One region of the Pseudarthrobacter scleromae genome, then DNA from elsewhere that is predicted to be linked to it. Evidence: riboswitches for the same ligand, from Rfam matches in the RefSeq annotation. Region 1 holds a riboswitch; each other region holds the start of a gene.
The links. A riboswitch is a leader RNA that binds a small molecule or an ion and turns the genes downstream of it on or off. The one in region 1 is predicted to bind S-adenosylmethionine.
Positions count from the first base shown of each region.

Region 2: it holds a riboswitch for S-adenosylmethionine, as region 1 does, so the genes downstream of both, IEX33_RS03975 (aminotransferase class V-fold PLP-dependent enzyme) here and IEX33_RS17410 (bifunctional o-acetylhomoserine/o-acetylserine sulfhydrylase) in region 1, are expected to answer to the same signal.
Region 3: it holds a riboswitch for S-adenosylmethionine, as region 1 does, so the genes downstream of both, IEX33_RS13620 (DUF1737 domain-containing protein) here and IEX33_RS17410 (bifunctional o-acetylhomoserine/o-acetylserine sulfhydrylase) in region 1, are expected to answer to the same signal.

Region 1 covers NZ_BMKV01000007.1:157,783-161,048, forward strand. Annotated here, with positions in the region: gene metX (homoserine O-acetyltransferase MetX) at 1-500, opposite strand, end outside; SAM riboswitch class IV at 513-628, opposite strand; gene IEX33_RS17410 (bifunctional o-acetylhomoserine/o-acetylserine sulfhydrylase) at 728-2,053, opposite strand; SAM riboswitch class IV at 2,096-2,212, opposite strand; gene IEX33_RS17415 (VOC family protein) at 2,376-3,014, shown strand; gene IEX33_RS17420 (HNH endonuclease signature motif containing protein) at 3,229-3,266, shown strand, end outside.
Region 2 covers NZ_BMKV01000001.1:847,202-850,467, forward strand. Annotated here, with positions in the region: gene IEX33_RS03975 (aminotransferase class V-fold PLP-dependent enzyme) at 1-1,274, opposite strand, end outside; SAM riboswitch class IV at 1,378-1,491, opposite strand; gene hisN (histidinol-phosphatase) at 1,651-2,463, opposite strand; gene rsgA (ribosome small subunit-dependent GTPase A) at 2,511-3,266, opposite strand, start outside.
Region 3 covers NZ_BMKV01000005.1:69,515-72,780, forward strand. Annotated here, with positions in the region: gene IEX33_RS13610 (O-succinylhomoserine sulfhydrylase) at 1-507, opposite strand, end outside; gene IEX33_RS13615 (rhodanese-like domain-containing protein) at 508-918, opposite strand; gene IEX33_RS13620 (DUF1737 domain-containing protein) at 915-1,193, opposite strand; SAM riboswitch class IV at 1,207-1,320, opposite strand; gene opgC (OpgC domain-containing protein) at 1,654-3,266, shown strand, end outside.

The sequences.
Region 1 (3,266 bases):
GGGAAGGAGATGGCCCACTCAAGTGCGCGGGCTCCGCCCATGGAACCGCCCAGCACCGCAAACCAGCTCCGGATCCCCAGCTGGTCAGCCAGCCGGGCCTCCGCCACAGTGCTGTCCCGCAGCGTGACCAGGGGAAACCGGGATCCCCAGGGGGCCCCGTCCGGTGCCGGCGACGACGGCCCGGTGGACCCGTAGCAGCCGCCCACAATGTTGATGGACACTACAAAGAACCGGTCCGTGTCCACGGGCGCACCCGGCCCGGCCAGCTGCTCCCACCAGCCCGGTTCGTCGGTATCGCCGCGGGTCACGTGGGTGCTGCCGGTCAGGGCGTGTTCGATCAGGACGGCATTGCTGGCGTCCGCGTTAAGTGTGCCCCAGGTTTCGTAGGCCAGGGTGACCTCGGGCAGGTAGCCGCCAGCCTCAAGGTCCAGTCCCCCAATGGAGGCATAGCGGACGATTCCGTGTTCGGGGACGGTGGTACGGGTGACGGTAACCGTCATGGCAAGACCTCTTCTACGCGCTTGCCCGCCGTCGAATGACCGGCAGGCCAGGTCTTCACCCGGGGCACCCCACCGCGGAAGGAGGGTTGCCGGCCAGCAAGCCGGGGCTGTCACTGGCACTCATGACCTGGTTCGAGTGTACGAAACAGCCCCCGCCTGCCGCCAAGAGTGTGACTGGTTATGACTTCCCCGGCTTGCCGCCGTGCTGGTTTTCTTTGGGCGCCTGGCTAGGCTCCGGTGGCGTCCTTCGCTGCCCGGAAGCCCGCTTCCAGGTCCGCCAGGATGTCATCGATGTGTTCAATTCCCACCGACAGCCGGACCAGGCCGGGGGTTACGCCGGCAACAGCCTGCTGTTCCGGGGAAAGCTGGCTGTGGGTGGTAGACGCCGGGTGGATGACAAGGGAGCGGACGTCACCGATGTTTGCCACATGGGAGTGCAGCTCCAGCGCGTCCACGAAGCGCTTGCCGGCCTCGGCTCCGCCGGCCAGGTTGAAGGACACAATCGCGCCCGTGCCCTTGGGGCCATACTTGCGGCCCCGTTCGTACCACGGGCTGGAGGGCAGCCCCGCATAGGCGACGGATTCGACGTCGTCCCTTCCTTCCAGCCAACGCGCCACCTCCGTGGCGTTGGCAACGTGCCGTTCCACGCGCAGGCTCAACGTTTCCAGGCCCTGTGCGATCAGGAATGCGTTGAACGGGGAGACGGCGGAGCCCAGGTCCCGGAGCAGCTGGACGCGGGCCTTGAGGATGTAGGACAGGTTGGCGCCCAGGGCACCGTCCTTGCCGAGGTCCCTGGCGTACACCAGCCCGTTGTAGGTGGGGTCCGGGGTGTTGAAGCCCGGGAACTTTGCCGGGTCCTTGCCGAAGTCGAAGTTGCCTGAGTCCACGATCACGCCGGCAATCGCGGAGCCGTGGCCGCCCAGGTACTTGGTTGCCGAATGGACAACGATGTCCGCTCCCCATTCCAGGGGGCGGATCAGGTACGGGGTGGACAGGGTGTTGTCCACGACCAGGGGCACACCGGCATCGTGTGCCACCTGGGAGATGCCTTCGATGTCCAGGACGTCCTGACGGGGGTTGGAAACCACCTCGCCGAAGAACAGCTTGGTGTTGGGCTGCACTGCAGTGCGCCACTGCTCCAGGTTGTCCGGGTCCGCCACGAAAGTCACCGAAATGCCGAACTTCTTCAGGGTGTGGGCAAAGAGGTTATATGTTCCGCCGTAAAGGCTGGGGCTGGCAACAATATGGTCTCCAGCCTCCGCAATGTTCAGGATGGCGAAGGTCTCGGCGGCCTGGCCCGAACTCAGCAGCAGTGCCCCCAGCCCGCCTTCAAGGCTGGCGATCCGCTGTTCCACGGCCTCCTGGGTGGGGTTGCCGATGCGGGTATAGATGGGTGCCAGTTCAGCAAGGGCGAACCTGTTGGCGGCGCTCTCGGCGCTGGGAAAAACGAAGGACGTGGTCTGGTAGATAGGGAGTGCCCGGGCGCCCGTGGCACTGTCCGGCTCCTGTCCTGCGTGGATCTGGCGGGTTTCGAATGACCATCCGTTGGACAATTAAGGCTCCTTTGACTGGGCCCGGCATGCACGAAGCACCGCGGGCCGCGCTTGCCATCCGGCCATTTACCGGACAGCCAGGTCCTCACCCGGGGCACCCCACCGCGGAAGGAGGGTTGCCGGCCAGCAAGCCGGGGCTTAGCGCTGGCACTCATAACCTGAGCCCAGTGTAGGAACACCTGCGCAAAGCGGCACAGCATTGTGACGAACATGGTCCCGCGCATGACCCTTGCGGAAGTCCGCGCAATCACTTCCCGCAGGGAAAATCCCAGTAAGGCTAACCTTAGCTGAGAGCCCGATCACAAAGTGCCAAGATGTTGCCATGCGCATGGATCACGTCTCTTACGCCTGTGAACACGATGGCCTGGCTGCCACCACCGAACGTATTTCCTCTGCCCTCGGCGTTGAGGCAGTAAAGGGTGGAGTGCACCCGCGGTTTGGAACCCGGAATATGATCATCCCGCTCGCGGGGCACAAGTACCTTGAGGTCGTTGAGGTCCTTGACCACCCGGCTTCTGACAAGGCCCCCTTCGGCCAGGCAGTGCGGGCACGCTCGGCCGCAGGTGGCGGATGGATGGGCTGGTGCGTCGAAGTGGACGACCTCGCCCCCTTCGAGGAACGCCTGGGACGTTCGGCAGTCAACGGCAACCGCAAATTCCCTGACGGCCGCGAACTCGTGTGGAAGCAAATCGGCATCCTCGGCTTGATCGCCGACCCCCAGGTCCCGTACATGCTCAAGTGGGAGGGCGACCCGTCCCTCCACCCGTCCAACGCCTACGAGAGCAACGTCAAAATGAGCTGCCTCACCATTGCCGGATCGGCAGCCCGGGTGACCGAGTGGCTGGGTGAACCAGTGGAGAAGCCGCTGGAAGACGTAGCCGTGGAGTGGGTGGCACCGCACGGAACCCCCGGGATCCTTTCGGTGACATTCGAGACCGCCAACGGGGCAGTCACCATCTGACGCTCCCCCCGCCTGCCCGGGCGTCCACGTCCGGGCACCAACGTGGGCAGGAAATGCATTCTGCCTGCCAAAGCTTCGGCCGCCATCAGCAGGTGACAACGGCGTCACCCGCCGATGGCGGCCGAATTCGTCTCCTAGCTGCATTCCAGTGCGCGGGAGTTCATGCCGCCTCCATGAACGCCACATTGTCAGACCCCCTTGCCATGAGGGGTTTATGGGCAGGGAAGCGGTGGCGGGGGCGTTTGCGGACAT
Region 2 (3,266 bases), on a different contig from region 1:
CAGCCAAGGCCCTTGGTCCGCAGGTCCCGGATGCCTGCCAGCAGCCGCTCGGCATCCTCCAGCCTTGAGCCGACGCCGAAGCTGGCCCGAAGTGAACCGGAAGGAAGGCCCAGCCGCTTCAGCAGCGGGTGCGCGCAGAAGCGGCCGTCGCGCAGGCCCACTCCATGTTCTGCCGAGAGGTAGGCGGCCACCAGGCCGGCGTCGTAGCCTTCCACGGAGAAGTTGACCACGCCGATGGTGTCGGTGTCCGGGTTCGTGTCCTTGAAGATCTGGTGGACGGTGACACCGTCGATCTCCTGCAGGCCTTCCACCAGGAAGGAGCGGATGGCTGATTCGTGGGCATGCCAGCGGTCCTGGTCCAGTTCCGCGATGACCTGCGTGGCGCGGGCCAGGGTTGCCGCACCCAGCACGTTCGGTGATCCGCCCTCGTGGCGGGCCGGGCCGGTTGCCCAGCTGACGCCGTCGAGCCTGGCTTCCCTGACGGCGCCGCCGCCGGCAAGGTGCGGTGTTCCGGCATCGAGCCAGTCCGGGCGGCCCACCAGCACGCCGGCACCAAAAGGTGCGTAGAGCTTGTGGCCCGAGAAGGCGATGTAGTCGACGTCGTCCGCGGTGATGTCGATCCGCCGGTGTGGGGCCAGCTGGGCCGCATCCACTGCGATCCGTGCCCCGTGCTCGTGCGCCAGCGCGGCAAGGGCACGGATGGGAAGGATTTCGCCCGTGACGTTGGAAGCTCCGGTCACGGCGAGCAGGCTGACGCCGCCCTGCCGCAGTTCCGCACGGACGGCGTCAATGGTTTCCGCGATGGTGTCCGCTGCCACGATGCTGCGGTGGGGGACACCCTGCCACGGCAGGAGGTTGGCGTGGTGCTCAATGTCGAGGTACAGGACGTCGCCGTCGGGCCGTCCGTCGGTGACGGGCAGGCAGCCCGCCAGCAGGTTGAGGGAGTCAGTGGTGTTCCGGGTAAAGATCACCGAATCGTCCGGGCGGCCGCCCACGAAGTCGCGGACGATGGCGCGGGCGTTCTCATAGACCGAGGTGCTGATCTGGGAGGCGTAGCCGGCACCGCGGTGGACGCTGGCGTAGAAGGGCAGGATCTCGTTGAGGTAGGCCGACACCACCGAGAGGGCGGGGGCCGATGCGCCATAGTCCAGGTTGGCGTACCGGACGTGGCCGCCGTGGATCAGCGGGGCCTGGATTTCGGCGCCGCTGACTGCTGCTAGCGGACGGCCGGCGGCGGTGCGGTGCTGGTCAAAGAGCGAAGGCGAACCCGGCAGGGCAGCTGCCTGGTGCTGGACAGCGGCTTGGGGGGAGACGGCTTCGGGGGAGACGGTGGCAGTTGTCACAGAGACCTCACTTCACAACAGGACTCCATGCAGGAATCCGCGCTTGCCGCATCCCTTCCGGACCGGCCTGGTCGTCACCCGGGGCACCCCACCGCGAATGGAGGGTTGCCGGCCAGCAAACCGGGGTTTTGCGCTGGCACTCGTGACCTGGTTAAGAGCGTAGAACATGGGCAGCGAAGGTTAAAAGCCCGCGGAAATGTTAAGGGCTTTGTTACGAACGTTTGAAAAGGGGCGCCTGAACCGAAGAACACGACGGCGGACGCCTCCTGTCGGGGGCGCCCGCCGTTGATTATTCGTGCTGCCGGGACTAGAGGAGGTCGTCCAGGTTCGGGTTCAGCCGGCGCAGCACCTCGGAGTGCAGGATGGAATTGGTGGCCAGGGCGTTCCCGCCGAACGGACCGTCCTCGCCCTCCAGCGAGGTGAAGCGGCCACCAGCCTCCACCACGATGGGCACCAGTGCGGCCATGTCGTAGAGGTTCAGTTCAGGCTCGCAGGCGATGTCCACCGAACCTTCGGCCACCATGCAGTAGGACCAGAAGTCACCAAACGCCCGGGTCCGCCATACGTCCTCGGTAAGGCCCAGGAATTCATTAAGGTTTCCGCGTTCCTTCCAGCCGCCAAGGCTCGAATAGGAAAGGGAAGCATCGGACAGGCTGGAGACATTGGACACCCGGAGGCGGGTGGCCGCGGCAAGGGAACGCCCCATGTAGGCTCCCATGCCCTTGGCAGCCCACCAGCGCTTGCCCAGGGCGGGAGCGCTGACCACGCCCACCACCGGCTCGCCTTCATCCACCAACGCGATCAGGGTGGCCCAGACAGGGACGCCTCGGACGAAGTTCTTGGTGCCGTCAATGGGGTCGATAATCCACCGCCGCGACCCGTGGCCCGTGCTGCCGAACTCCTCGCCGAGTACGGCATCGCGTGGACGGGACCGGGAGAGCTGGCCGCGGATGGCTTCCTCAGCTGCCTTGTCCGCATCGGTGACGGGCGTCAGGTCCGGCTTGGTCTCAATGTGGAGGTCCTGGGCCTTGAAGCGGCTCATGGTCTGGTCATCCACGGAATCGGCCAGGACGTGGGCCAGGCGCAGGTCATCGTTGTAGCTCGAAGCGGGTTGGATCATGGTTCCAAACTACCGTCTGCGCGCCGTTCTGCCGGGAAGCGGGCCCGTCAGGTGACGCTGCCCAGTTCCTTTGCCTCCTGGGCTTCCATCCGCGGGTCCGTGCCGAGGAGGCGCCGAAGGGAGCCAAGCCTTGCTGCTCCGGTGGGGCCGGCGTGTCCCGCGCCCACCCATGCGTCCAGTCCGCAGTTCACCGCGGTGGCAGTGTGCTTGCACCCTCGCTCGCAGTCGTCGATGCCGGGGGAGAGGTCCGGGAACGAGCGGAGGATGCGGTCCGGGTCCACGTGCGCCAGGCCAAACGAGCGGATGCCGGGGGTGTCGATGATCCAGCTTCCGGACGGCGCATCCGCCAGCTTCAGCGCAAGGGCCGACGACGACGTGTGCCGGCCGCGGCCCGTCACGGCGTTCACTCCGCCGGTGGCCCGTTCCGCCCCGGTCAGCGCATTGACCATCGTTGACTTTCCAACGCCTGAGTGTCCCAGCATCACGGTGACCTTGCCGTCCAGGTAGCCCCGCATCTCGGCGACGGCCGAGCTGTCCAGCCGGGCGGACAGGCCGTCGTCGGAACGGGCGTCAATGCCCGAGGCCGCTGAATCGGCCGTCCGGCTGATGATTACGGGAAAGTCCAGATGCGTGTAGTTGGACAGCAGTTCCGCCGGATCCTTGACGTCCGCTTTGGTGACCAGCAGGATCGGCTCGATGCTGGCGTCGTAGGCGGCCACCAGGGCACGGTCGATGAAGCCGGTCCGCGGCTCGGGGTTCGCTGCTGCCACCACGATCACCAGCTGGTCGGCATTGGCCACCAC
Region 3 (3,266 bases), on a different contig from region 1:
GTCCACGATCTCCTGCATCGGGTTGGACGGCGATTCAAAGAAGACGGCGGTGGTGGGCTTGGACAGGGCCTCGCGCCACTGCTCCAGGTCAGGCCCGTCCACGAAGACGGTTTCCACGCCCCACCGCGGCAGGATCTCGTTGAGGATCACAAAGCAGGATCCGAACAGCGAGCGGGCGGCAACCACGCGGTCGCCGGCTGCCAGCAGGGCACCCAGGGCGGTGAACACGGCGGACATCCCGGACGCCGTCGCAAAGCACGCCTCGGTTCCTTCCAGCAGGCGGAGACGCTCCTGGAACGTGGCCACGGAGGGGTTGCCGTAACGGGAGTAGACAAAGCGCTCGTCCTCGCCCGTGAAGGCACGCTCGGCGGCAGCCGCGGATTCGTAGACAAAGCCCGAGTTCAGGAAGATGGCTTCGCTGGTTTCCTGGAAGTTGGTGCGGTCCAGCCCGCCGCGCACGGCCTGGGTATCGGGGCTCCAGCCGGCGGCGTCTTCGTTGAAGGTCACTTAGATCTTTCCCAGGTTGGTTGGCAGGCCGCGGTTCTTCCAGCCGTTGACGGTGCGTTCGCCGAAGCGGTCCGGGTCGCCTTCAAAGCCCTCCAGCACGTTGTAGGAGGTGAAGCCGGCCTGGGTGGCCGCTCTGGCTGCCGCGATGGACCGCTGGCCGGAGCGGCACAGGAACACCAGTTCGGTTGAACGGTCTTCGGGCGCCTGCTGGTTGAGGTCGTTGATGAAGTCAGGGTTGGGGATGCCGCCGGGGAAGGTCCACTGGATGAACAACGGATCGTTCTCAGTTGCCTTGGTGTCGGGAATACCAATGTGGGCCCACTCGCCCTCGGTGCGTACATCCACCAGGATGGCACCCTGTTCCAGCTTGTCCCAGGCCTCCTGCGGCGTCAGGTCCCCTGCGTAGCTCATGCGTGGCCCTCGCCGTCGAACTCAAGGTCGTCGCCCGTGGACTCAAGGCTGTCCACGGCGTCCGCCACTGCGGCATCCGCGGAAGCGATCGCCTCCGGAAGGACCACCGCCTGGGCCACGATGACGCTGCTGCCGTTGAAGGTCGCTGCCGGGCTGCCATGCAGCACATAGCCCTCTGCCAGGGCGGCCGAGATCCGCTCGCAGAATTCACGGTTGTCCGGGCCGCTGATGAGGCGGTAGGACAGCTTTTCTTCAGGGGCAGGTGCGTCAGACACGACGGATCTCCTTCTCTCACGCTTGCAGCTCGAATGGTCGATATGCCGAGTATTCACCTGAGGCACCCCGCCGTGGAAGGAGGGTTGCCGACCGGCCAGTCAGGGCTTGGCGCCGGTACTCATTACTCCCCAAAAACGTAACACTTGCCGCCCGGCGCCGCACCGCCGTCGTCGTCATGTTGCGTAACTGAAGGATGCAGGGCGGGCCGCGGCGCAAAAGAAACGTCCGTCACCGCTCTTGAACGTACGACGGCGACACCACCTTGGGTGCGCGGGCGCCAGGTGCCTGCCGCCGGCGTCAGGCCGATAAAGTTTCTGCAGGGGCCGCCGCCCCGTTACTGGAGAAATCAGTCCCTGGGGGGTCTTCATCAGCACGCCATCCGCCGCCGCGCCCACACGTCCCGCCCGGAGCCGCCGGCTGCGGCACCTCCACAAAGTGGCTTCGCTCCTCGCCGCCGTGATGATGGCCGTCCTGGCGGTGGTGGTACCCGCCGGCTCAGCGCAGGCCGCCCGAAACTTCCCGGAGGAAGGCAAACCGCTGCTGGGCGCAGTCCTCGAATGGGGAGAGGACACCGCCGGCGGCTTCTCCGAAAGGCTCGGGGCATCCCCCGCAATCTTCGGACACGACATCGCCTTCCCGTTCCGTGCCTCGGAGGAGGACGATATCCGGGAGTTCCTGGAGCAGTCCGCCGGGCAGGGCGCCCATGCGATGCTGACGGTGAGGCCTGCTGTCCCGCTGGACCAGGTCACCGCTGACGCTGCCGCAGCCTTTGCCGGGGAAGTGCGCCGGATGCAGGGGAATTTCAAGGGCCAGCTGCTCATCCGCTTTGCTCCGGACATGAATGCCAGCTGGGTGGAATGGGGCCAGCAGCCGGGCGACTACCGGCAGGCATTCCGGGCGGTGACGGCCGCGTTTCGGGATGCCGGCGCCAGTGGCAGCCATGCCATGGTGTGGGAACCGTACCTGGGCAAGGACTACCCCTTTGACCGGAACCGGAATGCGCCCGGGCCCGGCAGCGAAGGCTTTACCCTGTTGGATACCAATGGCGACGGCACCTGGAATGGCTCCGACAAAGCCTACGAACCCTACTATCCGGGAGACGACGCCGTGGACTGGGTGGGCCTGACGGCCTACCACGATGACACCGCAGGGGGCTCCGCCGTCAATACCGTGCCCCGAGCCGGTGAGCTGCAGGAGATGCTGACGGCCTCCGGCGGGGAGAACTTCTACGGGACATATGCCGCGGGGCGGGACAAGCCCTTCATGCTGCAGACGTCAGCCTTCTACAGCCCGTCCTCCGGAGGCGCCGCGGAAGCGGAGATCAAGAACGGCTGGTGGGACCAGGTCCTGGGCGTTGCCGCATCACCCGACTTCGCACTGACCGGGGCAGTGCTCTGGGACGAACGCACCAGCACACGGGACACGGGGGTGGCCAGCATCGACTGGCGGCTCACCGGAAACGCCGGTATTGCGGACGCTGCCCACACCCGGCTTGAGGAGGCGCCTGTGCAGACGGGGCCCGTTACCGATGTCAGCTCGGGTCCCGGGTTCGTCAGGTCCAACACGCTTTCGGGGGCTGCCGCCTGGACCGTTGGGGCCGCGCTCATCATCCTCCTGGTGGCGCTGTGGCAGCTCCCCGCCAGGTTGAGTGCGGTCACGGCGTGGGGCTACAGCGATCCGTCCGGCAGGGACTCACGCGTGGACCTGCTCCGTGGCCTGGCCATCGTGTTCGTGGTGGTGAACCACCTGGGCATGGTGTCGCTGTTCCAGCTCCTGACCCAGGAAGCGGTGGGCTTCGTTTCGGGTGCCGAGCTGTTCGTTCTGTTCTCCGGCCTGGTGGTTGGCATGGTGTACGGGCCCAGGGCGAAGGACGATTTTGGAACGGTGGTGGACCTCACCTCGCGCCGGGCAGGCAAGCTCTATGTAACGGCACTGGTGGTGCTGGTGGGCGTCTTCCTCCTGTCTCTGCTGCCTTTCTTCCGGACCGAGGCGCTTACAACCTTCGTGGACCAGGGCACCGGCGGGGCAGGGCACGAAGGCGCCGGACGCACTTACGATCTTTACGCGGGCAT